2 regions of the Paenibacillus xylanilyticus genome follow, and region 2 is predicted to be linked to the other one. Evidence: riboswitches for the same ligand, from Rfam matches in the RefSeq annotation. Region 2 holds a riboswitch; the other holds the start of a gene.

Region 1 (16,147 bases), 3.0 Mb from region 2:
CAGTTCATGTCCCAGAATACGAGGATAGGTAAAATAGGGCTGGTTGCCTTTATACGCATGCAGATCCGTCCCGCAGATGCCAATCCGCTTGATTGATACAATGGCCTCATGTTCAGCTCGAATGGGTTCGTCGGTTTCCTGTATTGTCAAACGATTGATCTCTTCACACACAACAGCCTTCATCCCTGTTCCCCCTTCGCTGCTTTCTGTTGTGGTTCGTTATACTCGGGACGACCACTAGTCCACGTTATGTTATGAACGGGTGCCAGAATACGTAGTACCTTTGCCAAAAGCTCTTCATCGAGTGGTTCATCTACCCACTCTGCATTATGACGGATGTTATTTTCACTTGCGCTGCTCACCAGTGTGGTTGGGATCTGTTCATTGGCCGTAGCAAACTGCACAGCCAGCTTGGCAATATTCACACCTTGCTCTGCACAGAACTGCGCAGCTTCAAGACAGACTTGTTTGACGCGTTCATCTGCCGGATGCCAGGCGGGTGTGCCTCTTGTACCTAATAAGCCCATCGACAGAGGCGAAGCATTGACAAGGCCAACTCCCTCTTTTTCCAATAACGGCAGCAGGGACAATAGTGAGGTATCATTCAATGCATAATGACAATACGAGATGATGGCATCGGCATCAATCTGCGGCAGCACTTTCTCGAACAAGGGCAGGGGCAGACCACAAACTCCCGCATGACGAATGACACCCTGCTCTTTCAGTTCCAGCAAGGCTGGATAGGCTTCTTCAATAATGATCTCTGCTGGTGCAAACTCAATATCATGGAGGAACAGAATATCGATATAATCGGTGTTCAATCGGTCCAGACTTTCTTTGACACTATCCTGAATGCGCTTACGGGAAAAATCAAACTCATTCTCACCGTATCGTCCCGCCTTTGTTGATAAAATATATGAACTGCGAGGATGGCTTCGTATCGCTTCTCCCAGTACCGTCTCTGCCTTGGTTAGACCATAATAGGGTGACACATCTATATAGTTCATTCCGGCATCCAGAGCTGCATGTACCGTACGAATCCCTTCCTCGCGGTCAATATCGCGAAATACCGAACCCAGGGAAGAAGCACCAAAACTCAACACAGGTACATCGAGACCGGTCCTGCCAAGCATCCTTCTTTTCATTCACTTGCTCCTCTCCAGCATGTCTGTGGCTCCGTTTCTTTCATTTTAACAGTTCAATATCATTATAAAATATCGCCATATGCGTAATATGTACTCTTTCATGACCTCGGAATAGCCCCTTATGGCAAGCATCCTACAAAAAAACACGGATTACCCATTCAATGGGTAACCCGTGGTCTTCATTCTATTATCTAGATTTAGATAAATTCTCTTATTAGTTCTGCATGACAAAATCTTGCTGCACCGAATTCTCTTCTTCATCAAACATGCGCAGGATATCGTATCTTGTATTACGCTGTGCTGGAATATAACCCGCCTCACGAATGAGCTGAAGAATCGAGCCAATATTGACTTTGTATGTAGCACCCGCAGCGGATACGACATTCTCTTCAATCATCGTGCTGCCGAAATCATTACAGCCAAATTCAAGTGATTTTTTACCGATTTCAGGACCCATGGTTACCCATGAAGATTGAATGTTTTTGATATTATCAAGTACAAGTCGGCTGATCGCTACCGTCTTCAGGTATTCTTCCGGAGTTTGGCGCTCCAGTTTCAGATTCGTATTATCCGGCTGGAAAGTCCAAGGAATGAATGCCAGGAAGCCTTCGGAGTCATATTTGTTCGCAATACACTCATCCTGGGCTTCACGTACCCGAAGCAGGTGAAGTGCACGTTCTTCCATTGATTCGCCCAAACCGATCACCATTGTTGCAGTTGTGTTCATCCCGATCCGGTGAGCTGTCTGCATAACGTCCATCCAGTCGCGCCATGAACCTTTCAGACGGCTGATTTTGCGGCGTGTACGGTCATCCAGAATCTCAGCACCTCCACCTGGCAAGGAATCCAGTCCAGCTTCGTGAATGGCACGTACGACCTCTTCCAGCGTAAGACCATCCGAAACTTCTACCATTTTCATAATCTCCGCTGGTGAGAAGGAGTGCATGGTAATGTTCGGGAAACGTTCTTTGATTGCTTTTAACAGATCCGTGTAATAGCTGAAAGGCAGGTTGGGATTCGTTCCGCCTTGCATCAGAATCTCAGTACCGTTCACATCTTGTGTTTCCTGAATTTTCTGGAAGATCACTTCGTCAGGCAATACATATCCTTCATCTGATCCAGGTCTGCGATAAAAAGCACAAAAACGGCAGTACACATCACACACGTTGGTGTAGTTGACGTTACGCCCAATGACAAATGTTCTGTATGGCTCAGGGTGCATACGCTTCATAATAACATTGGCAGCTGCCCCGATTTTGTCGACTTCATTCGATTCAAATAGCTGAATGGTGTCTTCCAGGTCTAATCGTTCGCCCCGAAGAGCTTTATCTAAGATACGGTCTACCGTACTCATCGTAAAAAGCCTCCCTCATGAAGAGAAAATATGTTCACGATCCGTCCCGACTTGTATATATGCCAGTCTTGTGCATGATTGGTTGGTTCCAAAGGATTGTGCAGAAATAGAAATTCTAGATGGATTGGAACCTTTCGATCCATTCTGGTTATTGAAAAAACGGCTCATTGGGAATCTATGCATAAGACGCATCGCTTGCAAGTGCTGGTGGCAACATCGCATTTCTGTACTCTGTCTATCGTAACACAGGTTACATGTGAAAAAAAGCACCTTATGGAAAGGTGCCCTAAATTTAAGTAAAAATATTGACATATTCATTCTATTATAATTCCAGCTTTTTTAGACTTATTTATTGATTGCTCTATTAGCTCAAAATGATGATTATGATTCCTGAAGCGCCTGATCCAGATCGGCAATCAGATCGTCGATATCTTCCAGCCCGACTGAGAAGCGAAGCAGCCCATCGGTAATGCCCCGTTCAAGGCGAACCTCAGCAGGCATCGCTGCATGAGACATCATCGCCGGATAGGACAAAATACTCTCCACAGCACCCAGACTGACGGCCACAATTGGCAGTTTGACCCGGTTAAGCACCGCTTTGGCACGATCACCCGAACCTACGTCAAATGAGACAACCGCTCCATAACCCGTGGACTGGCGCTCGTGAGCTTCACGACCCGGATGCTCCAGCAGTCCAGGATAGTATACTGCGGTAACATCGCTGCGTCCGCTTAGCCAGGCGGCCAGCTTCGCCGTGCTTTGTTCACTGTGTGCCATACGCGCTCCAAGTGTTTTCATGCCGCGCATCAGAAGCCAGGATTCTTGAGCACCGAGTACGGTACCAAGTCCATTTTGAAGCTGTTTAAGCTGTCTCCCCAGCTCTTCGGTACGGGCAACGGCAAGTCCTGCAAGTACGTCACTATGTCCACCAAGAAACTTGGTTGCACTATGTACAACAATGTCCACGCCGAGCTCAATCGGGCGCTGATAATATGGCGTCATGAATGTGTTATCGAGAATGGTGATTAGTTCATGTTCCTGTGCCCAGGATGTGACGGCAGCAATATCCGTGATCCGCAGGGTTGGGTTGGAAGGTGTCTCCATATAGACAGCCTTCGTATTTGGCTTAATGGCCGCCTTCACCTCTTCAATATTGGTCATATCCACAAACGTCGTCTCAATTTGCATTCTGCTAAGAATGGATGTGAGCAGTCGGTATGTTCCTCCATACACATCTTCTGTTACGATCATATGGTCGCCTGCCGAGAACATCAGGAACACACTGGAGATTGCAGCCATTCCTGAAGAGTAGGCGAATCCTCGAGCTCCACCTTCAAGCAGTGTGATGTAATCCTCCAACGCTTGACGTGTCGGATTACCCGAACGGCTGTAATCATGCTGTGGTGGATTAAAGATATCAAAATGATGGAATGTGGATGCCTGGTAGATCGGTACGCTGGAGGCTCCTGTTGTTTTATCCACTTCGTCACCAAAATGCAGCAGCTTCGTATCAAACTTCAATTCGGATTGCTTGTTGTTCTGCTCACTCATGATGTACGCCTCCTTCAACCTCACGCTGCGCAGCTTCCAGGGCATTCCCCAAATCCGCAATCAGATCTTCTGCATGCTCAATTCCTACGGAGAAGCGTAGCAAGCGGTCATCGACACCTATGGCGTCGCGTATTTCGAGCGGGATATCTGCATGCGTTTGTACCGCAGGATACGTCATCAATGATTCAACGCCGCCAAGACTCTCGGCAAAAGCAATTAACTTGATATGGCGCAGCAGCGGTTCAACTAAACGGGCATCTTTAACTTTGAAAGAGAAGATGCCTGTGTTTCCTCTAGATTGTTTCTTCTGCACTTCGTATCCCGGGTGATCTGACAAACCAGGGTGATATACTTCCCCCACCGATGGATGTTCCAGCAAATACTTGGCAATGGTAAGTGAATTATACTCATGTCGCTCCATTCGCAGCGCGAGTGTCTTCATGCCTTTCATCAACTGATAGGAATCACTTGGAGATAGTACCGCACCAATGGAGTTATGCAGGAATGCCATTTCGGCTGACAATTCCTCGCCCTTGGTGATAATCAATCCGGCAAGCACATCGTTGTGTCCACCCAGGTATTTGGTTGCGCTATGAACAACGATATCTGCTCCGAGCTCGATCGGACGTTGGAAGAATGGCGTCAGCAGTGTATTGTCCACAATCGTCAACAGGTTATGGCTTTTCGCCCAGGAGCTGACCGCTTCAATATCCGTAATCATCATAAGGGGATTGGTTGGCGTCTCGATAAATACAGCTTTGGTGTTCGGCTGACGAATGTCTTCCATGGCCACCAAATCATTCGTGTCCACGTAGCTTGCCGTTACGCCAAACCGGGACAGGATACGCTCTAGAAGACGATACGTTCCCCCATACAGATCCAGTGAGACAATCAGATGATCTCCCTGTCCAAACATGGCGAAGATCGTTTGCAGCGCTGCCATGCCTGAGCTACAGGCAAAACCGGCATCACCGGATTCGAGTGCAGCTGCAGCTTCTTCCAGTACCTTACGTGTTGGATTGGTCGTACGAATGTAGTCAAAGCCTGTGCTCTGCCCGAGCTTTGGATGTCGGAACGCCGTTGATTGATAGATGGGGAAATTCACGGCACCAGTTCCCGGCTCATTGACGGATCCGATTTGAGCCAAGCGGCTTTCGATTTTTAACTTATTGTCTTCCATTGCAGTATCCTCCTGTAATCTCGATTAGATTTGCGGGCCAATATCGTAAGGCGTCTCCTGATACACATAGTAATTGAGCCAATTAGAGAATAATAAGTTTGCATGTGCCCGCCAGGTTGCCGGAGGAACACGGGATGGATCGTCATTTGGAAAATAGTTTTTTGGCAGTGCGATATCCAATCCCTTGGATGCATCGCGGTCATATTCCCATTTCAAGGACAATGGATCATACTCCGCATGCCCTGTCACAAAAATTTGTTTGCCGTCTTTGGTGGCAACGAGGAAAATGCCAGCTTCCTCCGATTCGGCCAAAATTTCGAGGTTATCGTTTTTCTCAATATCCTCGCGCCGAACTTCGGTATGACGGGAATGTGGAACATTGAACACTTCATCAAATCCGCGAAGCAGCTGTACGTGAGATTTGTTGATCGTATGTGGAAATACGCCAAAACACTTCTCTTCCAGCGCTACCTTAGGTACACCGAAATGATGATACAGACCAGCCTGAGAAGCCCAACAGATGTGCATGGTCGATGTAACGTTGGTTTTGGTCCAATCGAAGATCTCCTGGATTTCCTTCCAATAATTCACGTCTTCGAAATCCATCTGCTCAACAGGGGCACCTGTAATGATCATTCCGTCAAAACGGCGGTGTTCAATCTCATCAAAGGTTTTGTAGAACAGATTCAGATACTCCTGTGACGTGTTCTTCGATGTGTGGGACTTGGGATGAACCAGAACGATATCGACCTGTATAGGGGTGTTCCCCACCAAACGAAGCAATTGGGTTTCTGTTGTTTCCTTGGTAGGCATCAGGTTTAATATAGCAATGCGTAGTGGACGAATATCCTGCTGGTAAGCATGTGTCTCGTCCATTACGAAGATGTTCTCACCTGCGAGGACTTCCTTGGCAGGCAGTGCGTCTGGAATTTTAATTGGCATGATGTACAACTCCTCCTTGTGCATAGATAGATGCAGCCATCACAGGCTTGATGTGTACCACATCAAAATCGTTCTAGACTGCCATGAGCTTGTCTATAGGTGGAGAATTGCAAAAAGCGCAACGCTCTAACCTGACAAACTCAAGTTCCATAGCGAAAATCAGTGCTGAGAAGTCGGTGCATATAACAAAGACCTTCCTCGGATTCCGAGAAAGGTCATATGTAAATAGATATGCGCCTCTCTCATCTCTCAGTTACAACAGTGCCTCAATGGACACTTAGTCGCTGCAAGAATTAGCACCGTGCGGTATACCGCCGGTTGCCGGGTTTCATCGGGCCAGTCCCTCCACCTACTCTTGATAAGATTTCGCCTTATTCGATTGTGTAATTAGTGTACTTCACCGTCTACTTTAAAACATTAATCCTCTCACGTCAAGCATGTAGTTTTATGTCTGTTCATGTAGGCCGGAACCGTTTGTCTATCGCTGTCATACACTGCTTCAGGGCGCGAAATAGACACATTTTTGCGCTTGAAAGCACCATGTACCAGCGGTATACTAAACAAGTGTTGCAAACCCTTATGTGAGAGGTGACATATTCAATGGATGGCGACCCGAGGCCTGACTGTCAGCCGTATTCCGACAAACTGCATAGAGAATTGACATCAGCATGCCGGCAGCGGGACGTTATTTCCGTTTGGTTATAGAGCGAACGCAGTCCTGACTTCCAGGCTCCGCTGCCGACCGGCTGATCTGTTCTTTTTGCGCCCATATTGATGAAAATCCGCCTGTTTGGCGGGTGCAGAAGGAGTGGATGAACGATGAAAATCCGGTTGGTAAACAACGGTGTATTTATCCCGGTGGACGATATTGAGCAGGCGCTAACGCCACCAGCTGAGGGATTTTACTGGATCGATGCAGACGTTGATGATCTGGCGGTACTTCAGCCGCTGTTCATGATGCATGATCTGGCTGTAGAGGACTGTTTGAGTGATGAAGAGCAGCGTCCTAAGATTGAAATTTATGAGAGCCATTATTTTATTGTCGTAAACAGCATTCGTTTTGATGACGAAGAGATCTTTTTGCGTGCGGTTAACCTGTTTCTAGGGAGACACTATATCATTAGTGTTACGAAGCAGAAGGTCAGCGAACTGCGGACCTTGAAGCCTATTCTGTGGGAACAGGAAGTCAGCACTCCCGATCGTCTTCTGTATCTGTTGGTCGACTTGATTGTGGATAACTACTTTACCGTCGGCGACCGGATCGAAGCACGCATTGAGAAATTGGAAGAAGATATTTTGATGCATACGAAAAAGTCCCATTTGAATGAAATTATCGGGCTGCGCAGTGAGATTCTGTGGCTCAAGAAAGTGCTTGGACCTCAAAAAGAGGTCATCAATACGCTCAACAAAAAGGATTTGCGTCTCATCGATGACCAGCTGCAGAAGTACTTCAGTGACATCTATGAGAATGCTGTGAAAATATCCGAGACGTTCGAGACTTATCGAGACCTAATGGGAAACTTGCGAGAAGCCTACCAATCCAGTATCGCCAACCGGGCGAACGAAATCATGCGCGTGTTTACCGCCATTACAACGGTGTTCATGCCCCTGACGGTCATTACCGGCATCTATGGGATGAACTTCAACAACATGCCTGAGCTGGACTGGAAGTATGGATATTTTGTAGTCATTGGCCTGATGGTGACCCTTGGCCTGAGCATGTTCTTTATTTTCCGCAAAAAAGATTGGATCTGAACGTATTCATTCAAAAAGACGAAGCACTCCATTCAGGGAGAAACAGCTTCGTCTTTTTTTCTGTACTCAAAAACTTCTCTCGAAACGATATGGGCTGCCTAGCCCGCGTTCCGCTCTGTTTCTACATGTCTTCGGAATCGAATGCGGATCATGCGCAGTCTCTCGTACACTTGCTCCAGATTGCCGCTAACCGGCTTATCCCCGCCGTATACTCTATGTAATACAGGTTTCAGGAAACTGTCTCCCAGCTCCTCGTATGCACTCCAGACCGCCTCCTGCTCCTGCTCAGGCATGACTGCAAGCTCTGCATCCAGGAGGCTATCCGTATCATAACCTTCCGTATCGAGTGTCTCCAGCAGTTCAATCAGCTCTCTGCGGGATAGTCCGGAGCGATTCACAATCTCTTCCAGCGTATACCCTTCCTTCATACCCTCAAGCACCTGCTTGCGAGTGGTGAACTTGTCCAGCTCCTGCTTATATTTCTGTTCTTTTTGCTTGTACAACCAGCTCTCATATTCATCTTCGGACAATACCGTTTGCACCCAATCAAGTGGAAAAGCCGTAGAACGCTCTACTCCGCTTGTTAGCTCCATCCACTCCTGACCGTATTCATTTGCTTTGCTCTCCCCAACACCTGGTAACTGCATCAGTTCCTCCATGGTTTGTGGTACGAATGCACTGATCATGCGCAGCAAACGATTCGTTGCAATAAAGTATGGGGCCTTCCGGTCAGACGCTGCCCTTCTTCTCCGCCATGTGCATAGATCAGCATATAACTCTTCATTGCCGTAGCGTTCACTATAACAATGAAGACGCTGTCCACCATAACTGCGTAATTTCAGATCATCCGTCTCATGAAACAGTCCCTGAATCAATGGCCGGTAACCTTCACTCATTCGAATCGCCAACTGGTGACGATAAATATGGAGCAGTTCTTCCCAGGAGCTCCCCTCATACCAGATGCTGTCTTCGCGATCTCCTTCCTCATAATGGCTCCACCCGAGATGCCAGGCACCTTCCTCCTCACCAATCCACAGCTGAGCGTGTTCCTCATGTTGACCTGACAATTTGGACAATCTGTTCATGAAAATGACTTCCATCGATTTCCCCTCCTTAATATTGCAGCCTATTCACAGTTAGATGAGCCGCCTCCAGGCAACAAAAAAAGCACCTCTCCTGCAAATTCATTGCAAGAGAGGTGCTTCCTCATTAACCGTAGTATGCTGTTGCTCATATCTTACCACAATGGAAAAATTCGTCAACCACTTGTGATCAATTGAATTATTTGTTCAAAGCCAATTTGGCCAAGGCCAGCGATCCGCACAAACCGGCATTGTCACCAAGGCCTGGCGGAACGACATACTCGTCGATTCCCGAGTGAAGGGCCGGATGCTGAACATATCCATTTAACAGCTCCTGCAATTTGCTGCGCACCATGGGGAACAGATGCTCCTGCTTCATGACCCCTCCACCCATCACAATTTTTTCCGGAGTGAGAATCAGTACATAATTCATGAGTGCGTGCGCCAGATAATGTGCCTCAATCTCCCAGGCTTTGTGATCTGCTGGCAGCTCATACGCCGGTTGGTCCCAACGTTTATTGATAGCTGGTCCCGCTGCGAGTCCTTCCAGACAGTCCCCGTGGTATGGACAAAAGCCTTCATATGTATCCTCAGGGTGTCTGCGTACAATAATATGTCCCATCTCTGGATGAGATAAACCGTGAACCATTTTACCGCCTACGACTGCTCCGGCACCAATACCTGTTCCGACAGTGATATACAGACAGCTCTCCAGCCCTTGTGCTGCTCCCCAGGTCGCTTCTCCAAGCGCAGCTCCGTTTACATCCGTATCAAACGTCATCGGCACATCAAAATGTTCCTTGAGTTTGCCAATAATATCATACTGACCCCAATGAGGCTTCGGTGTAGTTGTAATATATCCGTACGTAGGACTTCCTTCAATCGGGTCAATCGGTCCAAAAGAACCTACGCCCAAAGCTTCAATCCCTTTGCCTTCAAAGAAAGCGATAACCTGCGCCATCGTTTCTTCCGGTGTGGTTGTAGGAAAACTTACCCGTTCAAGCACCTCACCATTTTCAGTTCCAATCCCACATACAAATTTGGTTCCCCCAGCTTCAATTGCGCCTAAAATCGTCAAGTTAGTCACACTCCCAAGTTAGTTTAAAGTGAAATTCATCTTTGGTTCTGGACGATGATATGTTGTGAACCTACTGCCCGCTCTCCAGCTTATCCAAACGTTTCAACAACGTTTGCCTCCAACTATCCGAAAGCGATGGAATAGCCAGTAATGCATGCATGCCGGCTGCATCCTTCTTCCCTTGATGCATGACCCGGTTGGCCTCGAGAACGGTCATGGATGCAGGGTCTGTGCGGATACGCCTGAACGGAGAGTCAGGAGCGACTTCTCCCTCCTCCAGTACGCGAAAATAGAAACCGGTATAGCCGCTTTCCTGAAAATACACAGGCAACTCTTTGAAATCATACCGGGCAGCGAGTTTGAAGCAGGGTTGTCTTGGCTGGCTAACCTGAACCAAAGCTCCGCCCAGTTCATACATATCACCAATCCGGACTTGATCCTCAGAGCAGCCTTCCACCGTTAAATTCTCACCACAAGCTCCCCAGTCCAGCTTGCGCTCCATCAGTTGTTCCAGTGCGGAATATCGACTGTAATCGTATACACATACAGCCTTATCCGGTCCGCCGTGATTCTCCAGGTCCGCCTGGCCATCTCCTGTCATTCCAGTGAATGACAGGAAAACCGGGCCGGATACGGGAAGTTTGACAATGCCGCTTAGCACTTCACGCTTCTGGCCAGGCAATGGCTGAGGCTGGCCCACATTAATGGCAAGAACAGCTGTATTACGTTCTGCTGACTGTTGATCAGGTGTGAGTGTCATGTGCTTGTTACCTCCCATAAAATTAGTACTTTAACGGACTGAGCTGCCAAAAACGAGTGTATTACTTAACAACCGCCCTGGTGAAGTCAACATCTTGCCACCTGCATACAAGCCCGAGGAAGCTCCGCCATCCAGGTTCATGGCCTGCTTGGCACCAAGCTTCTGCATGACTGCCGCCCATTCCTTAATGGTGGCTCCCGACACAGTTGCAAGCATTACTGAACCGTCACCCATGATGGCAATCCCGCTTCTGGCACCAGAGGCATTCAGAATCTTGGTATCCTTGAATCCTTCGCTGGTTGGGTTCACGGCGACTTTACCGTCTTTCACAAGACGAGGACCAGCACCAACAGCAGTTACTACGTCTTCCCAAGGAATCTCTTTGCCTGATGCATTGGTATATTTGTAGTTCATTTCTACAGTCGAACCCACAGAGAAGCGATCTGCAGTAGATTTCTGATTGCCCGTAAAGACCAATACCGATCCATTCTTCGGAATCGCTACATTGTTATTGGCTACTTTTTTGGTGACAATCCCTTTCTCCATCACAACTGCAGTACCACCCTTGAATCCAACTTTGGGGCCGCGCTCCGGAGTATAGAGCATTGATATGCTCGCATTCGCAGAAGGTGTACGGTTAATGAATGTTGCGTACCAGCTGCGTGACTTACCTGCTGAATCGGTAACTTTACCTGTAAGACTTACCTGAAGTGAATCCATCATTGCTGTTCCATCTTCCTTGAAACCTATCGTTGTTCCGTATCGTCCAATATGTATGACTTTTCCATTTGCTATTAACATGCCATAAGGATCTGGTGCTCCGTTATACGCTTCAAAAAATGCCCCGTTAATGGCTGCTTGAGCACCATATGATTTTACAATGGACGGCAATGTTGCCGTTTGTCCTACCTGTTTCTTGGCTAATCCTACAGTCACCGGTGTTCCTTTGGGAATGCTTACCGTTTGTACGGTGAAATTTCGTCCTGCTGCTTTTACTTTCTGTACTTTGGTGCTTATTGCCGCTTTTGCATCAGCTATTTGCGGAGCGCTTACTGCGCCTGATAGTAATACCGGCAAAGCCAGGACGAGGGCCATAGCCCCTGTCCACCACTTTCTACCGGCACGTTTGGTCTGCATGTTGCTCACCCTATTGCCACTCCCATCCAAGAGCCCAGGCTCTTCATCTCAAGTTGTTCGAACTTGTCCATCACCGTATCCGGATCAAGACGCAATTCACATACATCCAGTGCGCAGGCTACCGGAACAGCGCAGTGAATCTCTGCCAGTTTACGGGACAGATGCAGCATGTCGAGATCATTCTCGATTTTTTTACGTACCGATGGCGTGAGTTTATCCAAATTATCCAGAATACCCTCAATGGTGCCATATTCCTGTACGAGTTTTAGAGCTGTTTTCTCACCGATTCCACGTACTCCAGGGTAATTGTCACTTGCATCTCCCATCAGACCTTTCATATCAATGATTTGACGAGGAGTCAACTGCTTCTCTGCCATGAGAGATTCAGGCGTATACACCATGTAGTTGCCGTGGCCTTTTTTCATAATAATAATGCTTGTCCGGTCATTAATCAGCTGCAGCATATCATGGTCGCCGGTCAGCACCATCACGTTCATATCCGTCTGCTCCGTATAATACTTGGCCAGTGTACCGATGCAGTCATCGGCTTCATACCCTTCCGCTCCAATATTCGGAATACCCAGGCTGTCCATGACTTCACGGATCAATGCAAACTGGGGAATCAGATCATTCGGTGCTTCAGGACGATTGCCTTTGTATGCCGCGTACTCTTCACCGCGAAACGTCTTGCCACCCATATCCCAGCAGCATACCACATGACTTGGTCCGAAAGTCTGAACCGCATCCCAGAAATAACGGATAAATCCGTATACCGCGTTGGTTGGCAAGCCTGCCTTTGTCCGTCTGATATATCCGCTTGCAGATGTCGCATAAAATGCACGGAACAACACCGCCATACCGTCTACCAGCAACAAAGTAGGTTCATTACGTTGATTCACTTGATTTTGTTCTCTCCTATCTGTATATAGCAAATAAAATATCGAAACTAATTCTATCATTATAGCATAGTTCCGCCAAGGATCGTTCAGCCAAAAAAGCCCTGAATGTTGAACATTTCAGGGCTACTAATCGGCTTCATTTATGAATGGACAGACACGTTACTCAGCCTATTGCTAAACGTTGTTCCATTGCTGTTCATACGTCTCTTCCTTGAATCCTACGGTCACCTGCTCCCCATCTGTCACGATGGGACGCTTAATCAGACGGCCATTGGAGGCAAGCAGACGAATCTGTTCTTCAGCAGACATGCCAGGCAGCTTGTCCTTCAACTGCTGCTCCTTGTACACTTCTCCACTTGTATTGAAAAACTTCTTCACTTCAAGTCCGCTCTTCTGAATGAGCTCGGTTAATTCGGCCTCAGTTGGGGGTGTGTCAAAAATGGGGATTAACTCCAGCTCATGGCCTTGAGCTTCAAGCCATTTTACTGCTTTGCGGCAAGTTCCGCATTTTGCATACTGGTATACTTTCAGTTTACTCATGACAATTTCCTCCTAAAATGCTCCGGTTTTGATTTATCTCTTCCCTTGGTTTGCTTCGCAAATCCAAAAGTCGAGCTAAATCAATACCATCGCCATAAGTTTAAATCGATTTCAAAAAAACATGGAACAAGGAGTGTCTGCTCCTCGGATCACAGCTGCACCTTAATTGGATTCACAAAGGGTAATTCGGGCCCCTACAGCTCTTCCCTTGGCTTCGCCTCGTTATCTAAACGTTTCTCCAGCTCAGCCATATCTGAAGGAAGGGGTGCATGGAACGTCATGCGTTCCTGTGTAAGTGGGTGAACAAACGATAGCTCACAGGCATGCAATGCCTGGCGATCGATCCACAAATCCCGTTCTTCCCGCAAGACAGCTGTCTGTTCGTCAATCTCGTCCTCAGGTAGTGTCTTATACATTCGGTCCCCGATCAACGGACATCCGATAGAAGTCATATGTACACGAATCTGATGAGTTCTGCCACTCTCCAGCTTCAGGCTGACTGCACTAGCAGTTCCTCCGTCCCACCGGGTTACCGTGCTGTACAACGTTCTTGCTGCATAGCCGTCAGGTGTAACAATACGGCGATGAGGCTCCTCCGGATCACGATCAATAGCGCCATCAACGGACCCCTGTTCAGGGGAAGGACTCCCATGCACAAACGCAATGTATTTTTTATCTACGGTTCCTGCGATCATTTGTTCAGACACATGCTGATGCACATATGGATTTTTGGCAATAGCCAGCACCCCGGAAGTTTCCTGATCCAGACGATGAATAGGTCTAAACCGGAAAAGCTCTCCCTTGGACTTCCAGTAATGAACAACACCATTCGCCAACGTTCCTGTATAGTGTCCATGTGTCGGATGCACAATTATGCCGGCATCCTTGTTAACAATAAGCAAATGTTCATCTTCATACAAAATGGAAAAAGGAATGGATTCCGGCAAAATGTCATCCGATTCCTCCTGTTCCATCCGAATCTCCACGATATCTCCAGCCGATACCTTCACGCTGATATACACGCGTTCTCCATTTAACATAATTCCCTGCTCCGTGATCTTCAGCCTGGACAAGAGCTTGCGCGATACCTGCAGCCGCCGCTGAAGCACGGTTTTCAGCAGCCAGCCATCTTCATGTTCGGGAACGGTGTAGACAATCGGCGAATAATAGCCGCTCATTCTTTGCGGCGGAACACTTTTTTGCTCCGTACATATTCAATATCCGACACCTGCTGTCTGGCATTGGCGGTCCGTGCTACAACGAAGAAATAATCAGACAGACGGTTCAAGTAACGGCGTACCGAAGGATTAATATCTGTATGCTGTCCCAATGTTACCGTGCGGCGCTCTGCACGGCGGCATACCGTACGGCACACATGAAGCGCTGAAGACAGCGGGCTGCCTCCCGGGATAATGAACCGTTCCACTTTCGGGTTCTCCGCGTCATACTGATCAATCCATTGTTCAAGCCGGGTGACCATGTCATCCCGCACTTTGTATTTGGTTTCGCTGATTTTCACAAACGCCAGGTCCGACCCACAATCAAACAATTCTTGCTGAACCTCCAGCAAATGTTCGCGCAAATCCTCGAATTTCCCCTCTGTATCATCGATCTGACTGATTGCCTGGCCGACAAAACAATTCAGCTCATCGATGGTACCGTAAGCTTCAACGCGGTCGTCATCTTTGATCACCCGTCCTCCGATGACCGAAGTTTGCCCTTCATCACCTGTTCGTGTATAGATGCCCATTTGCAATCCCTCCAAATGTTTAATTTCATTCACATGGCAAAACATCGGTTAATACTTAATATGCCTGCCCTTCTAATCTCAACTTAACCAGTATACTTGACCTCTGCTTGATACGGAAATGCATTTTTTTCAGAAACCGCTTGTACCCTTTGCACGTATATATGAATTGGCGTGCTCTGCCCGAGTATACGTCAAATTCAGGTAAATCAAAAGTAGAGGAGACGATTATGCAAAACTGGATAACCGATTTCATGGAACAATACGGCTACATAGGGATCGCACTCATTATTGCGCTCGAAAACGTATTTCCTCCCATTCCTTCGGAGATTATTTTGCCTTTTGGCGGATTTATGACGACGTACACCAGCCTCACTCTTCCAGGTGTTATCATTGCGGCTACCATCGGTTCTGTGCTGGGTGCAGTGATTCTCTATGGAATCGGATTGCTGATTGATGTAGAGCGTCTGGAGAAAATTGTAGATCGCTGGGGACATATTCTGCGAATCAAAAAAGAAGATATCCACCGTGTTGATGCATGGTTTGACAAATATGGAATGTGGACGGTACTATTCTGCCGCATGGTGCCACTTGTTCGCAGTCTCATCTCCATTCCAGCAGGCATGTCCAATATGAAATTCGGTTTGTTCGTCCTCTTCACCACCATCGGGACACTCGCCTGGAACATTATTTTGGTCTTGGTTGGGGCTGCGCTTGGCGCTTCTTGGGAAAATATTTTGCACTTTATGGACGTCTATTCACTGGTGGTATATGCGCTGCTCGCCATTATCGTGGTTGGTTGCGTGATCTGGTGGATCAGACGTATGAAAAAAAGCAAATAGAAATCGCGTCTTATGCAACTGAATTGTAATCATAATCATATATTACTCCATATAAATAAGCCTCCGTACCACAGGTTGTGGTTATGGAGGCTTTTGTTTACCTGGCTTCTTGACCTACTATACTCAGGAATCGTG
Region 2 (16,147 bases):
CAGAAAGCAGCAATGATGGCAACTCACAAGATTACGAATGGATTGATGGACCAGCGTCTGTTTCCCTGGATGATAAGGCCACACTACAAGTTGCCGAAAATCTAACTTATCTTGACGCTTCCAACACCAAGCGTTTTATGGAAGACAGTGACTCTTTCCCAAACGGTACTGAAATCGGTAGTATATATGGAGCTGGAGAACAATCGAACTGGTATGTCGTGTTTGAATATAATAATACCGGACATATCGACGACGGTGATCAAGATGATCTGGATGCCGACGAACTTCTGGATAGCTACAAACGAGGTACTGAAGATCAGAATGAGAAAACCACTCCGGACAATCAGCTATTTGTCACCGGATGGGATATCGAACCTGCGTACGACAATAATACACATCAACTGCTGTATTCCCTCGGCCTTAAGGATGCCCAGCAGGAAGAGCTTGTGAATTACAATGTTAATGTCCTGACGCGTGAAGGATATATCGGAGTTATCCTGGTAACAGACAGCGCGAATTTTGAACAAAATCGCCAGCAATTCGAAGATAGTGTACTCAGCAACCTTACCGTAAATAAGGGGTACAAATACGAAGAATTTAATGCATCTGTAGATAAAAAATCGGAGCTTGGTTTGACTGGACTTATTTTGGGAGGCGCTGGAGTAGCCGTGGCAAAGAAAGTCGGTCTGCTGCTTCTGCTCAAAAAGGGTTGGTTCGTGATCGTCGCTGCTATTGTTGGCGCATTCAGTTGGTTACGCCGAAAACTGACAGGAAGAAAAAATAAGTCTGATTCCCATTCAAACGAACGGGATATCATATCACCTATAGAGGAATCCTATCAGCAACATGCCGCTGGACAAGAGTCCCCGAGGCAAACAGGTACAACATCTGATCGAAATTCAGAGCATGATCCTAATAGACATTCATAACGTTTTGCACATAAAAGCCCCGCAATCTTTGATAGATTGCGGGGCTTTTAACATGCTTTTTAGTATGAAAATACAGAACTATTTAGAATGCAGGTTCAACTGCACCTTGATAACGTTCCTTGATGAAGGTTTTAACTGCTTCGGAATTCAGGGCAGCAGCCAGCTTCTTGATCGCATCTGCATCCTTGTTGTCTTCACGGGCAACGAGAATGTTTGCGTAAGGGTTGCCTTGCAGATCCTCGATAAGCAAGGAATCCTTCTCCGGATTCAAGTTAGCTTCAAGGGCATAGTTGGCATTGATGAATACCAGATCGGCTTCATCCAGCTGACGAGGCATCATGGCTGCATCGAGCTCAATAATATCCAGGTTTTTCGGATTAGCTGTAATATCCTGAATGGTGGATGCAATATTGGTATTGTCTTTCAGCGTAATGATTCCTTCTTTTGCAAGCAGCAGAAGTGCACGACCACCGTTTGATGGGTCATTAGGAATGGCTACTTTGGCGCCGTCTTGGAGTTCATCCAAAGATTTGATCTTTTTGGAGTATCCAGCAAAAGGCTCAACATGAACAGGCGTTACCGAAACGAGGTTAAAACCACGTTCTTTGTTTTCTGTGTCCAGGTACGGCTGGTGTTGGAAAAAGTTTGCATCCAGTTGTTTATCGGCAAGCTGTTGATTTGGTTGAACATAGTCGTTGAATGTTACAACCTGCAAACGAATGCCTTGAGCTTCCAGCTCAGGTTTGATGCTCTCCAGGATTTCAGCATGAGGTGTAGGAGAAGCTCCCACTTTCAGTTCCACCGTACGCGGTGCACCTGCCTCATTATCTGCGCCACTGTCGGAATCCTTGTTGTTTCCGCATGCAGCCAGTACCGCAATCAGCATCAAGCTTAGCAGTGCAAAAGACCATTTTTTCATGAGTAAAACCCCTTCTCCAATAAATTTTTTTGTTGCATCTTTGCATTCATTCGATATGGAATGGATGCAGTATGCTATATATGTGTTATTTCCGGGTGAACAGTTTAACCAGTTGATCGCCAAACATTTGCAGAACTTGTACGAGAATAACCATAAATGCAACAGAAATAATCATAATTTCATATTGGTATCTGAAGTACCCATAGTTAATTGCTAGCGTACCCAGTCCGCCTCCGCCGACCATACCCGCCATGGCTGTATACGAAACCAGCGTTACAATTGTGATTGTAATCCCAGCGAGCAGACCAGGCAGTGCCTCGGGAAGCAGTACACGTCTTACAATCTGTCCGGTGGATGCTCCCATTGCCTGAGCCGCCTCGATGACACCACGGTCTACTTCACGCAGCGTTGTCTCGACCAACCTTGCAAAGTAAGGAGCAGCTGCGATGACGAGCGGCGGTATGACGCCAAGCACCCCAGTGGCTGTACCCACGAGTGAACGTGTAAACGGAATGAGGGCAACAATCAGAATGATAAATGGTACTGATCTCAGTATATTAACAATAATGGATAACACGGTGTAGATTGTACGTGACTGGATGGAAGCCGATCTTGCTGTCATGAATAGCAGCACACCCAGCGGCAACCCGATAATGATGGTGAACAAACCGGAAGCTCCCAGAATTTGCAGTGTTTCTATGGAGGCCTTACCGATCTCTTCCCAACGTACAGTTGAAAAATCCATATTAACGAAGCACCTCCACATCAAGCCCTTGCTCCTTCAATTCCTGCACAGTCCGGCTGATCGCATCTGCATCGCCTTCAAACCGCACGGTCAACTGGCCATATGGGATCTGTTTGATCCTTGAGATCGTACCTTGCAGAATGGCGAAGTCCACTCCGGTCTGACGAACGGTTCTCGACAGAATGGCTTCATACGTTTTCTCACCCAAGAACGAAATTTTGACCAACTGTGATCGGCCATCCTGCAGTACTGTTCCTCCCGCATGTGCCATTGCTGCTTCTTCTAGAAGAAGCTCAGAATCGTGATCACGCTGCATGAAGTCACGCGTGATGGCATGCTGTGGTTTAAGGAAGACATCTGTTACTGGGCCTTGCTCCACAATTCCCCCCTGATGAATGACAGCAACTTGATCACAAATGCTCTGAATAACATGCATCTCATGCGTGATCAAAACAATCGTGAGATTGTATTTCTGATTGATGTCCAGCAGCAGCTTCAGAATCGAAGCTGTCGTCTGCGGATCAAGGGCAGATGTTGCTTCGTCACACAGCAGAACGGAAGGATCACTGGCAAGTGCACGGGCAATACCAACTCTTTGTTTCTGTCCACCTGACAGCTGAGCCGGATATTTGCTGCTATGATGCTCCAATCCAACGAGAGTTAGCATCTCCTTCACCTTGCGGTCAATATCAGCTTTAGGTGTATTCACGAGCTTTAGTGGAAAAGCTACATTGTCATATACTGTAGCCGAGGATAACAGATTAAAGTGCTGAAATATCATGCCAATCTTGCGTCGCTGCTTCTGCAGCTCTGTCTTATGGAGACCGATTAGGTTGACTCCATCTACCCATACCTCACCAGATGTTGGTCTTTCGAGCAGGTTGATACAACGGATCAATGTACTTTTCCCTGCACCAGAGTGTCCAATCACTCCGAATATTTCACCTTTACCGATCTTTAGATCCAAATCGGCTAGGGCTGTCGTTTGTTTTGAACCTCTGCCATACGTCTTGGTTAATCCTTTTAATTCGATCAATATGACTTCTCCTTCCCACCGCCTACATGTATCTTTACCCGAATGAAAGGAAAACTCCCCTCTGACATATAAAAAAGAGCCCTTTTGCAGAAACAAAAAGGGCTCTTCACGCGAAAGAATATACCTTCTCATCTGCCAAAATCGTGCTGTGCACCATTTTGTAGGAATTAGCACCTAACATCTATAAAGTATGACTGGTTGTCATGTCGTTATAAATCGGTTGCCGGGCTTCATCGGGCCTGTCCCTCCGCCGCTCTCGATAAGAAATATTAAATTTATAAGTTCAGTGGTAAAATGTAAATGGTATGCATGTTAATGTCATGTAACGCTTAATTAGAAACTCAGTATAATCCAAGTATTCCGCTTTGTCAAAGGTAAATATTACACAATTATTTTGCCACTTCTGACATGCCCTGCTTGTGCCACATTTTATTAATGTAACCATAAGATGCTTTTAGCGTTTCGCAAACCATATCCACACCCTGACGCAATTCCTCCAGGTGCTGATCCAGATCTTCAAGCTTCACTTTCCCCTGCAACGTTTGATGAAGCTGCCACAGATCATCCTGCATCTCGGAATTCATGTAGTGAATCTCCATATTCCGACGTTTGCGCAATTTGCTCATCGGTTCCCGATATGCATCCTTAATTTTGATTAATTCAACAGCAAGATCATTATGCATTTTCGAATAGCCAAACTGTCTCATCACGGTAAAATACGAAAAATGGGATTTTACCTTGGAGGTGTTCAGATTAAAAATTTCATTTAATACCGTGCCTGTCTTATCCAGAATTGCAAAACAACGAATGAACCCATCCTTGTAGAAGTACACGTATCGGGCGTACTCGGCCTTCTCCTCAATGGTCATGTCATCGGTGGAGCCAGCCCTGACCTTCTGGCGGAAGTGGGAAGCAGCGAAGCAGGCCTGCTCCAGCTCGTCCAGTGAAGAAATTAATCCCTGCGTCCATACGTACAGTTTGCGATAATCGTGAGTCGGGTCCTGATTCAAATCCAGCTGTCGTTGTAACAGTCCGAGTGTCTCCACCATGGACTCGATCGCTTCTTCCAATACGCCCTCATTCTGACGCGGCAATTCACCCAGCAACGTTCGCAGCATATACAGCCTCCTCTTTCCACTCTGCTGATCAATAAGATGATTTATAATATTAAACCTAATCGGAATCAGAGTAAACGTATGATCGCTGCTTACATTAGGGTGCCCTGCCCCGCCTGACATCAAACAAAGCCCACCTGCCCAATGATGTGCATCATTGGATGGCGGACTTTGCATTTGGAAACCATGAACGACTCTGTACAATTAAATGTTAGAAACGATCAGCTGGTCGATGAAGCTTGTACACCAGGAAACTCATATAGGTTAATATCCCGAACAAAATGGCGATATCAAGCATGTGAGCCAGAGCCACGAACATGTACACTTCCGGACGGCTGATGGTAAGCATCATGCCAAAACCGATCAGGACTTGGAGCAGAATGAGCACCACAGATACAACGCCCAATGCCCGAAGTTCCGTATTATCCGGATGTTTGCGATATGCATAATGCCCCAGGATTGCAATCACAATAACAAGGGAAGCAGCGGCTACACGGTGAGCAAATGCTACGGCCACGCCACCAGACAGTTCAGGTATAATCTGTCCGTTACAGAGCGGGAAGCCTGAGCATCCCCCAGCTGAGTCGGTATGACTTACAAAGGCCCCTGTGTATACCACAAGATACGTGTAGATGGTTGAGAACCATACCAGGTTGCGGAAGCTTTTGCTGACCCGCGGGTATTTGTTCAATCTTTCGAGACCACCATGACGAGCCTCCTGCCTAATCCCGAGAGCCATCATCAGGGAACTGGCAAAGGCAATCAGGGCAAAACCGAAGTGCAGCGCCATGACCGCCGATGATTGGGAGAAGACAACGGCAAAAGCCCCCATAATCCCCTGGATAATGACAAAGATCAACGTTAAGAAGGAAAACAACTGCAGATCACGACGTGATTTGCCATATCGTAGAAATGCAACAAAAGAGGCAATGGAAAGTAATCCAGCCAATGCGCTGACCGCGCGATGCGAATATTCAATCAGTGAGGCTACAGTATGTGCAGGAACGAGTTTACCGTTACATAAAGGCCACTCCGTGCCGCACCCCAGTCCGGATTCCGTCTTGGTAACGACCCCGCCGCCGAACGTAGCCAGGAACATAACAAGACAAGTTAATACGGTTAACCATTTAAACAAGGTTAAGTGCTTCAATTTTTTCTCACCCGCTGTTGGTTTAAGATGGCGAAGAATGATCTCTCCGCTTGTTTCGATACTTTGACACTTATTTCACAACTAACACAACTAAATTCATTATACCGGATAAAAGTGTCATTGACGCCTCGCTTTGTGACAAAATGTTAACGTCTGTCGACAGAATGACCAATAAGTCATCACCTTATATGTACCTTTATATTGTCCCCTGAAAAAGCAAAAATAAAAACGCCATTTCCCCTTTTGAAGAGGAACGGCGCCAATTAGAATTCACAGACGAATTCGCCCGTGCCTTCCTTTATTTATGAATCGTATTGTAAACTTCAACCGCACGCTGCAAAAATTGTTCAATCTCTTCTCTCGACTTGCGAAGTTTGTTCACGTAGCGAACAAGTTCGCGACCATCGGTGTATGCAACAAAGCTTGGAATACCCAAAATATTTTGTTCCTCACTAACGGTGCCCACCTGATCCACATCGACCTCAATCAGTGTCAAATCGCGAGCAAATTTTTCCTCGACCTCAGGCATAAACGGATCAATGTACTTGCAGTCTCCGCACCAATCTGCCTTAAATACCGCTACGGTAAGCCGAGGAGATTGAATGGCCACATCAAACGCAGGCTTGGATGTAATCTGTTCCATGACAACATCTTCCTTTCTGTACCTTGTCTTATCCTTAGTGAAGCAAATTGCCGAGTGGAAGTCAAATATTCAGCACATACTTATTTTAAAACCAACCCTGATGAAAGGATGACAGGCGATGACTTCCACCCGAAACGAAGCTGTATCCCCTGATTCGCTCTTTCGTATTGTTCGTTCCATTCCTGGAGCAGCCAGAGAAGTATGGCGTGGTAAACAGGCCGCTTGGAAGGCTTCGGCGCAGCTTCGTCATCCTTCACGAGATTTGGCTTGGGAAGCTGATATGGCTGAGACGCTAAAGGGAGAAATCGAACGCCTGTTACCCGGAACGGAGACGGCTTCTGCCCGCCATGCCAAAAGCGCCCCATTATGTGAAGAGGATTGCATCATTCTGGAAGAAATTAAAACGCTAACGGTGGAAAATAATCGAAGCAACATCACACGTACAGCAGCCTATTTGGCATGTTATGACCAATATCCCGAACTGCATTGGGCCCTGCTTGCCCACATGGTTTCCCGCAACGGTGGTTATCACATGACCGATCTGCAGAGCAACCTTATGCATAATTTGCAAAACCAGACAGATCGGGAGCATATGTATCGGTTGCTCGAGCGCTGTAATGCACTCATTTTCCAGGATGCCTATCCTCAGCTTCTGCTCTACATGAACAGCAGGCGAATCGGGCGAAGCTGCTTCCACCTGCTATCGCATTTTCACGTATCGGCGTTCATGACACCCATCTGGGAGCGATTCTGGTTGGAACGATGCAGCTCCCTGCTTAGTGTGGCATTAATTATTAATGAGCAGAACTATATTGAGAGCCGGGTCGTACAGCATCCTTATTTTCAAAAAGAAGTACTCTCCAAGCCTGCATTTCACCTTCACAACCTCGCGGGGCTTAATCATATTGTGTTTCCACTTGGGCGCGGAAAAGGACTCGCCGGGAGGGTAATCGAACATTTTGGCAAGCTGGATGAACGAATCATGTTTGGCAAAAGCCTGTACGCCATGCTGTTTGGCACCGAGCAGGTGTACACACAAGTGCTCGATTTTGCCCGTTCGGTTCCCCACAGGGGCTCACGTGCCGAATATTGGCCGGGTCTATTCACAACGAGCTTGGAGGGCTCAGCCGATTCGAAATTCTATACTCAGGAACTGCTGGAACACGAATGGATGCCAGAAGGTAGGCGATTATACAGCCCAGAGCTGCTCGCCGTATGGAAAGACACACCATATGAACCGATCACCAGACAGGACTGGCTGCAAAATCGGGATAGTCTTGGCCACCTCAGTGCACCGCGTCGTCCCTGGTTGTTCGAAATGAGCCATGAACACCGATATGGGATGCTCAAAACGGCCGTTGCCCATGATGCCAAGACATTGCTGCATTAAGCGACCTAGAGTACGGTTTTCTCGAATCGGCTGTCAGCTGTTCATCTTGTACGATTTCAGAATAAAAAAGCCCTGCCCGCTTAAGCAGCAGACAGAGCTTGTACTTATTATAAGAATGTTTGGCATCAACCTATGCCCGCTGACCCGAACCACGCTGAAGACGCATGAGCGGCCGCAGTACCTTTTGCAAAATACGCGGGTAGCTGCCAAGTTCATCTCTGCGCAATACGCGAAGAATGACGAGCATGACCAGGTATACGACCACAACGAGAGCACCGACAACCAGGCAAGTCATGAGGAAGGATACACGTGCTGGCAGGAATAAACCGAAGATCCAATTGCCAGCCCAGTTTGCACCAAAACCAATACCTGCAGCAAGCAGGACAGTTACCACGAAACCAACCCAGCGATCACCCATGATCGAGAAGGTTACGATTTTTCTCAGTACGCGCAGGTTCAGATACGTAATCACCAGGAAACATAATGCTGTTGCAATAATGATCCCATAGATGCCGAAGATCGGAGCCAGGATCAAGCTTGCTACCAATTTAACGATAATCCCTGCAGCTACACTGATCATTGTAATCCGCGGTTTACCTACTCCAAGCAGAATGGAGTTTGTCGTCATCATCGTAATTTGGAAAATGGTACCGAAGGTCAGCAGGGTAATGATTGGAGTCCCATCTGGCGTACTGAACAGTAATCCATTCACCGAATAGGCTGCCGCACATAGGGCAATGACGATTGGCATGCCTGTCAAAATCGAAATGCGCATGGCCAGCGTAATTTGATTCTGGAGATGGGCTTCATCTTTGCGTGCAAAGGCTGCCGAAATGACAGGTACAAGCGATTGGCTAAGCGCAATGGCCAGAATTGGCGGGATTCCCGCAATACTTTGCGCCTTCGCACCGAGGATCGCCAGCACCCCTGTTGCCTCTTCTAGCCCAATACGGCCACTGAGCAGCGGAACCACGAGTGATGAATCGATGAAGTTAATCGCCGGAACCGCAAGGGACGATAACACAATGGGAATCGACAGTTTGAAGATATCACTGTATATCCCTCGCATCGGCAGCTGCTCTGCACGAACAACCTCCAGCTGGGCTGCACGATCACTACGGCGCAGCTTCAAGGTGAAGTACAGCATGACGGCAAACGCACCGATACTGCCGAGCACCCCACCGAATGAAGCTCCTGCAGCAATCGTTCTGTCATCATAATTCCATTGCAGCATGACATATGCCACGATGATGGCTGTACCTACCCGGGCGAACTGCTCTACAATCTGAGATATACCGCCTGCCGTCATATTGCCGCGTCCCTGGAAGTAACCACGCATCATGGCAATAGCCGGGAAAAGCAGCAGCGCCGGAGCAAGGGCCCGAATCGCACTAACAGCCTCCGGTACCTTGGATACATATGTTGCATAATAAGGCGCTGCAAACCACAGTAAGGCTGACATGACAACCCCGGCTACCGCGGCAAAGATCAAGGCAGCCTTATAAATTTGCTGTGCTTCTCCCGCGCGCCCCAGCGCGTAGCGTTCAGACACCATCTTGCTGAGCGTGCTGGGAATTCCCGCTGTTGCGACGGTTAACAGCATTAAGTATACCGTATTGGAGATGGTAAACGATGCGTTACCGATATCGCCAAGGATATGCTCTAGCGGTACCCGCTGCACGAGACCAAGTACTCTGGCAATGAGTGCTGCGGCCGCCAGGATGAGCGTACCCTTAATGAATGTTTCCTTCTTAGACAAACTAATTCCCCTTCTTTCCCCCACACGGACGTGCATCTGGTTGAAGCCCATCCCGAACGTCTATGCGAATCTTGCTACCCAGATAATAAACAGAACAATCATGACAATTTGCAAAATAATTTTCATTACCGTACTGGTGAACAGGCCAACGACGGAACCGAACCCAACCTTTGTAGCCTTGGAAGGTGATGATCCGCCGATTAATTCCCCGATAAATGCACCGATAAACGGTCCCAGTACCAACCCGAATGCAGGGATGACAAATGGACCAATAATGACACCAATCGTACTCAGGGTTGTAGATAGCTTGGAGCCTCCGAACTTCTTGACGCCCCATGCACTAACCACATAATCCGCTACGAACAGAACCACCACGATTAGAATCTGGAAAATCCAGAACCATACACCAAACGGATCGAAGCTGAAGAACCAGCCATAGACCAGAAACGCGAAAAAGATCGCTATAGCTCCAGGCAGTATCGGGTATACCGTTCCGGCCATTCCCACTGCAAACAAAAGCACAATTAAAATCCAGCCAACGGTTGCAAGCAAAGGTTATTCCCCCTTCAAAATGTGTTCACGAATGACTTCCACGATTCCATCTTCATTGTTGCTCGCCACAATCAGATCGGCGGCTTCCTTCACTTGTTCCTGTGCATTCCCCATGGCAACACCCAGACCTACCGCCTCGATCACGGCCAGATCGTTCAGGCTGTCTCCCACTGCGACGACTTCGGACATTTCTATGCCCAGCAGTTTGCAGACCTCAGCCACGCCACTCGCTTTTGAAATGCCAGCCGGGTTAATCTCGATATTAACAGGTGAGGAATTCGTCATTTGAAGGCCTCCCAGCTGCTGCAGTTCCATCATGATCTGATGACGAACCTCATCATCCTCCGTATTGAAACCAAACTTCAGCCATTCCAGATCTTCAATATTTTCTGTCCAACGCTCACGGTTGAACAGCTCCTCTACCGAATATGCCCAGTACCAGCTGTTATATTTCTCACCAATCTCCTGCATGGTACGGATTAAAACCGGGTCCATCAGATGACGAATGTGCAGGTCATGTGGAGCTTTCCAAACTTCACTTCCATTCACCGTAACCATCGGCGTTTCCAGACCAAGCTGTACCGCGTACGGCATTGCATGGAATACGGCTCTTCCTGTGGACAGGCACACATGCACCCCGCGCCGGATGGCGATCTGTATCCACTTGGCGGTTTCCTGGGTAATTTCATGATTATCGTTGAGCAATGTCCCGTCCATATCCAGCGCCAGCAATTTGTATTTAAGTTCACTCATGCAGTATTCCTCCTCGGTTGTCTCTCTACTTCTCTCTATCCATCGATTCTCTCACAAAAAGACCGCCCGGTATCCGCAGGGGCGGACGCTCCGGACGTCACAGCTAACGACATTTTACCACAGATCATCCAGATGCAACAAAATAACGGTCAATCCAAATAACGATATGAAGGCAGACAAGATCATATGCACTTATCTGCTGGAGCAGATCAAGGGAAATCCTCATCTATATGGATGTCATACCCGATATCACACCTTCCAAACAGCAAAAACCGCCTGCGTATGCAGACGGTTATAATCTCGTTCTTAGCGTGTCGCGAATTTACGACGAGCGTAGCGGAGGATAATGCCATGTTTCGGAGACAGCAGGAGTGCCAGAACAAACAGAATTCCAGCTACCGCCACCATGCAGCCTGCAATGGAAGCATCCAATGCATAGGCCATCATATAGCCCCCAACAGAGGAAGCAGCGCCCACCAGTACGCTGTACAAAATCATTTTTCCCAATCGATCCGTGAGCAGATAAGCTGTCGCCGCAGGAACAATCAACATGCCTACCACGAGGATGGACCCCACACTTTCAAAGGAAGCCACGGATGTCATGGAAACAAGCCCCATGAGCAGGTAATGGAACAATACGACCGGAATACCGCAGGCAGCTGCCAGCGCCGGATCGAAGGCGCACAGTTTGAACTGTTTATAGAATAGTCCGATAACAATCAGGATGACCAGGAGCGTAATACCCAGCATCCAGACAGCCCTTGGCCCGACATCCGTACCTCCAAGTGTTAACGTATCCCACTGTACGTAGGCAATCTCACCAAAGAGCACACAGTCCAGATCCAGATCGATATGCTGGGCGTTCAGACTGATCAGAATAACACCGACGGCAAACAGTGCCGTAAATACAATGCCAATGGATGCATCGGAAGACAGTCCCCCGGCCTGCAGGCTTTGAATGAAGAATACCGTTAATAGACCGAAAATAGTGGCTCCAAGCAGCATCCATAAGGAATCCCTGGAACCGCTCCATAGAAAAGCAATGGCAATCCCGGGAAGCACAGCATGGCTGATGGCATCCCCAACCAATGCCATTCGCCGCAAGATAAGGAAACATCCAAGAATGGCACATGCGGACGAAACCAATACAGCCGTTAATATGATCCAAAATGTAGCCATTATAGCTCCCCCCGTTCCTGCTGTGTTCCTTGGGCGGAAAGTGTCTGAAGCGTAGCACGCTCTTCTCGAAGATAAGCCGATTTGGCCTGCATGCTTCGCAAACGGCGAGCCAGTAACCCCCGACGCGGAGCAAGCAGCGCCGAGCCGGCAAACAATACCGTAGCCGCGAGGACCGTCACGGGTCCTGTCGGCAGATTAGGAACGAGCGTACTGAAGATGGTGCCCGTGGCACCACTCAGAGCACCAAATATGCCTGCGAGCAGCACCATAAGTGCAAGTGAATCGGTCCAGCAGCGCGCTGCTGCCGCAGGAGTCACAAGCAAGGCAGCAACAAGAACAACTCCGACCGCCTGAATTCCCGCTACAACTGCGATGACTGTCAGCAGCAAGATCAGCTGTTCCAGCATGGCTACAGGCAGCCCCATGCCCCGGGCGAATCCGGGATCAAAGCTCACAAGCTTGAATTCCTTGAACCAGACCAGACAGGCAATGAGCAAAACGAGACAGACACCGCCCATGACGTATACATCCGTCATCACCATCGAGGCCGCCTGACCAAACAAATATTTATCTAGCCCACTTTGACTTCCGCTGGCCCCATGCTGGATGCGGGTCAGCATGACTACACCGATACCGAAGAATACCGTCAGCACAATCCCCATCGCTGCATCCTGCTTAATCCGTGAATACCGGGTGATCCAGGATATCCCGAAGGTCGCAATGATTCCTGCAGCGAGTGCACCAAACAGAAAGAGACCTACGGACTTGGTTTCCGTTAACATAAAAGCAATACAGATCCCTGGCAATGCCGCATGTGCCAATGTATCGCCCATCAAACTCTGGCGGCGCAAAAAGGTAAATGAACCAATAATGCCACTACTGAACCCGAGCAACAAACAGCCAAGCAAAATCCAGCGTGTGTTGGGGTCAGACAGAATGGAAAAGATCCAGTTCCCCATCATTACACCTGGCCCTTCTCCGTCCGGCTTCCGATCATCGCAATCCGTCCTCCGTAAGTTTCCTGCAGCGTATCCGGTACAAACACTTCGCTTGTCGGTCCGCCGGCAACCAGTCGCCCATTGAGCAGCAGCACATGGTCAAAATATTCCTCCACCGTCGCAAGATCGTGATGAACTACGAGTACCGTCTTCCCTTGCTTTTTCAACTGTTCCAAAAGGGAAATGATGGCCTTTTCCGTTGTGGCATCCACGCCTGCAAACGGTTCATCCATGAAATACAGGTCTGCATCCTGAACCAGTGCACGAGCCAAAAAGACCCGCTGCTGCTGTCCGCCGGACAGCTGGCTAATCTGTCGATGCATATAGTCTCCCATACCCACTTGCTCAAGGCAGTGTGCAGCCAGATCACGCTCCTTCTTGCCTGGACGACGGAACCAGCCCAGGTGACCGTACCTGCCCATCATCACCACATCCAGCGCATGGGTTGGGAAATCCCAATCGACTGATTCCCGCTGGGGAACGTAGCCGATCCGGCGCCGCTGCTCACGGTAGGACTGACCAAATATCCGCACCTCACCGTGCATTTTCGGCACCAGTCCGAGTACAGCCTTGATTAGAGTAGACTTCCCGGCCCCGTTTGGACCGAGAATGCCGATGAGCTGTCCTTCCGGTATATCAAAGGAAACCCCGCTGAGGACTGGCTTTTTATGATAGGCTACAGCCAGATCCCGAACACTAAGAGGGGCCATTGTAGGCTGCATTCCCTGCAATTCATTCGGATAAACGGACGTAAGCATGTTCTCAGATAACGTTGTCTTGCTCATGCTGTTTCCACTCCTCTCTCGCTAAAATTATTATTTCAACGCCTCTACAATCGTCTCGGTATTGTGACGGATCATGCCAATATAGGTACCTTCTTCTGTTCCTTCAGCACCCATGGCATCCGAGAAGAGTTCCCCGCCAATGCTGACCGTATGGCCTTTTTCAGCGGCTCCGGCAATAATGGCCTCCATCGCTTTTGCCGGCACACTCGATTCCACAAATACCGCCTTAATATTGTTATCCACGAGGTAATCCCGCAGTTCACTGACATCCTTCGCACCATATTCGGCTGCTGTGCTGATACCCTGAAGTCCCATCACTTTCATGCCGTAGGCCTCACCAAAATACCCAAAAGCATCGTGTGCGGTCACAAGTACCCGGCTCGCTTCAGGGATCTCCTGAATTTTTGTGCGCACTTCGTTATCCAGCTCTTCAAGCTTTGCCAAATACGCTTCCGCTTGAGCCTGATATGCCTCAGCATGATCCGGATCTGCCTCCACAAGTGTATCGCGTACAGCTTCTGCTGCATGCATCCAGTGGCTCACATCAAACCAGACATGTGGATCATATTCCGTACCTCCGGTCTCCTGACCCGAATGCAATTCTTCTACTGGGATGCCGTCTGTGACAGCAGTTACTGTTTTGCTCTTGGACATCTTCTCCAAAATATCAGTCATTTTCCCTTCCAGGTGCAGCCCGTTATAGAAAATGACTTCAGCTTGCTCCAGCTTGCGGATATCCCCTTGTGAAGCCTTGTACAGATGGGGGTCTACGCCTGGACCCATTAGCCCGGTAACGTCAACGTATGCCCCTCCGATCTCACGTGCTACATCTGCAATCATGCCTGTGGTTGCTGTAACCTGCATCTTCCCTTCCGTGCTTCCCGATTCAGCTGTGCTGGAACACGCAGTCAAAACCACAATCAAGACAAGGGCTGATAGCGTCATGAACCCTCTTTGAATACTCCTCATTTTAACCATTAACAATTCCAACCTCTCCTTTCCCTCTCCTAACATAATTGTCCACATCTAATTTTGTTGTACAAGGTATTAAAATTTATACACGACTAATAATGTTTCCCTTGTGCAAATTTTAGCCGATGCAAAATAAAAAGGCAAGGGATAATTTCCCTTGCCTGTCCGGTACCGTATATTAGCCTTTTCACTGGTTGTTTCGCGGAATCATGATATGGAATAACCCCCTGCACATGTGTGTTAATCTCCGTTAATTTGGTACCTCTCCTCAAAAATCTTGCTTTACTCTTTGTCCTTCTCCTGACCCTTTTTCCCTTTTGGCGTCCCATCCAGACCGTAGACCTCATCGTATGCATCGAAGATTTTGCGTGCAATCGGCGACGCACTAACAGACCCGAATCCACCTTCCGGTACAACAACCGCGATGGCCAGTTTTGGATTCTCACGCGGTGCAAATGCGATAAACACACCGTTCTCCTTTTTATTCGGTCCTGTTCCCTGCTCGGACGTACCTGTTTTACGGGCATAGTCGTAAGGGAATCCGTCAAACGAGCTTACTTTGGTGACCATGCCGCGGTGTACTTCATTCCAGTATGCATCCGCAAAATCCACTTCGTTTAAAACTTTAGGTTTAATTTTTTTAACGACATTGCCTTCTGCATCACGGATTTCTTTCACCAAATGAGGCTCCATCCGTTTGCCCTTATTGGCAAGCATCGTAGTATATTGTGCGAGCTGAAGTGTCGTGTACTTCGCTTGTTGACCAAACGAGGCAAACGCCAGACGTGTCAAGGCCGATTCATGATCCTCGTTGTATTCAAGCGTACCCAGGTACTCCCCCGGAAGATCCACGCCTGTAGAGACACCCAAGCCGAAGTCTTTCATGTATTCGTCCCAAACTTTGATTCCTTTTTCTGAGCCATATTTATTCAGCAAACGTTTGCCCACCATATCAATCATAAACGCATTGGAAGACTTCTCAATGGCGCGTCTTGCAGTGATATGACCATTATAAGCAGAGTGGGAGTTTCTCACCTGCCGCCCGTCTTTCCCCAGAATCGCATATCCCTGATCGTGATAAGTCTGCCCTGCTGTAAACAAGCCTTCTTTCAGGCCGATAAGCACACTAAGAGGTTTGATGACGGAACCTAGCAATACCACGGATTCGGCATGCCTAGGCTTGGAATCATTCGGTGGGAAAGAGGCGATTGTCCCATTCCGG

The links. A riboswitch is a leader RNA that binds a small molecule or an ion and turns the genes downstream of it on or off. The one in region 2 is predicted to bind S-adenosylmethionine.
Region 1: it holds a riboswitch for S-adenosylmethionine, as region 2 does, so the genes downstream of both, metA (homoserine O-acetyltransferase MetA) here and F4V51_RS23980 (methionine ABC transporter ATP-binding protein) in region 2, are expected to answer to the same signal.

Annotation. Positions count from the first base shown of each region.
Region 1 is NZ_CP044310.1:1,940,529-1,956,675, reverse strand. Features, by position in the region: gene F4V51_RS08925 (zinc-binding alcohol dehydrogenase family protein) at 1-183, opposite strand, end outside; gene F4V51_RS08920 (aldo/keto reductase) at 180-1,145, opposite strand; gene mqnC (cyclic dehypoxanthinyl futalosine synthase) at 1,360-2,499, opposite strand; gene F4V51_RS08910 (trans-sulfuration enzyme family protein) at 2,881-4,050, opposite strand; gene F4V51_RS08905 (PLP-dependent transferase) at 4,043-5,230, opposite strand; gene metA (homoserine O-acetyltransferase MetA) at 5,255-6,172, opposite strand; SAM riboswitch class I at 6,412-6,537, opposite strand; gene F4V51_RS08895 (hypothetical protein) at 6,799-6,942, opposite strand; gene corA (magnesium/cobalt transporter CorA) at 6,992-7,927, shown strand; gene F4V51_RS08885 (HRDC domain-containing protein) at 8,026-9,027, opposite strand; gene F4V51_RS08880 (ROK family protein) at 9,209-10,087, opposite strand; gene F4V51_RS08875 (MOSC domain-containing protein) at 10,158-10,847, opposite strand; gene F4V51_RS08870 (phosphodiester glycosidase family protein) at 10,878-11,984, opposite strand; gene F4V51_RS08865 (5'-3' exonuclease) at 11,990-12,883, opposite strand; gene F4V51_RS08860 (arsenate reductase family protein) at 13,058-13,423, opposite strand; gene F4V51_RS08855 (RluA family pseudouridine synthase) at 13,618-14,601, opposite strand; gene F4V51_RS08850 (cob(I)yrinic acid a,c-diamide adenosyltransferase) at 14,598-15,173, opposite strand; gene F4V51_RS08845 (DedA family protein) at 15,401-16,012, shown strand; gene F4V51_RS08840 (bifunctional adenosylcobinamide kinase/adenosylcobinamide-phosphate guanylyltransferase) at 16,136-16,147, opposite strand, start outside.
Region 2 is NZ_CP044310.1:5,391,268-5,407,414, forward strand. Features, by position in the region: gene F4V51_RS23965 (DUF2167 domain-containing protein) at 1-929, shown strand, start outside; gene F4V51_RS23970 (MetQ/NlpA family ABC transporter substrate-binding protein) at 1,012-1,848, opposite strand; gene F4V51_RS23975 (methionine ABC transporter permease) at 1,934-2,593, opposite strand; gene F4V51_RS23980 (methionine ABC transporter ATP-binding protein) at 2,595-3,629, opposite strand; SAM riboswitch class I at 3,755-3,895, opposite strand; gene F4V51_RS23985 (Cthe_2314 family HEPN domain-containing protein) at 4,019-4,747, opposite strand; gene F4V51_RS23990 (COX15/CtaA family protein) at 4,956-5,894, opposite strand; gene F4V51_RS23995 (thioredoxin family protein) at 6,193-6,537, opposite strand; gene F4V51_RS24000 (DUF2515 family protein) at 6,656-7,927, shown strand; gene F4V51_RS24005 (putative polysaccharide biosynthesis protein) at 8,058-9,686, opposite strand; gene F4V51_RS24010 (DUF456 domain-containing protein) at 9,747-10,187, opposite strand; gene F4V51_RS24015 (Cof-type HAD-IIB family hydrolase) at 10,242-10,991, opposite strand; gene F4V51_RS24020 (metal ABC transporter permease) at 11,298-12,170, opposite strand; gene F4V51_RS24025 (metal ABC transporter permease) at 12,170-13,129, opposite strand; gene F4V51_RS24030 (metal ABC transporter ATP-binding protein) at 13,132-13,890, opposite strand; gene F4V51_RS24035 (metal ABC transporter solute-binding protein, Zn/Mn family) at 13,984-14,898, opposite strand; gene F4V51_RS24040 (peptidoglycan D,D-transpeptidase FtsI family protein) at 15,208-16,147, opposite strand, start outside.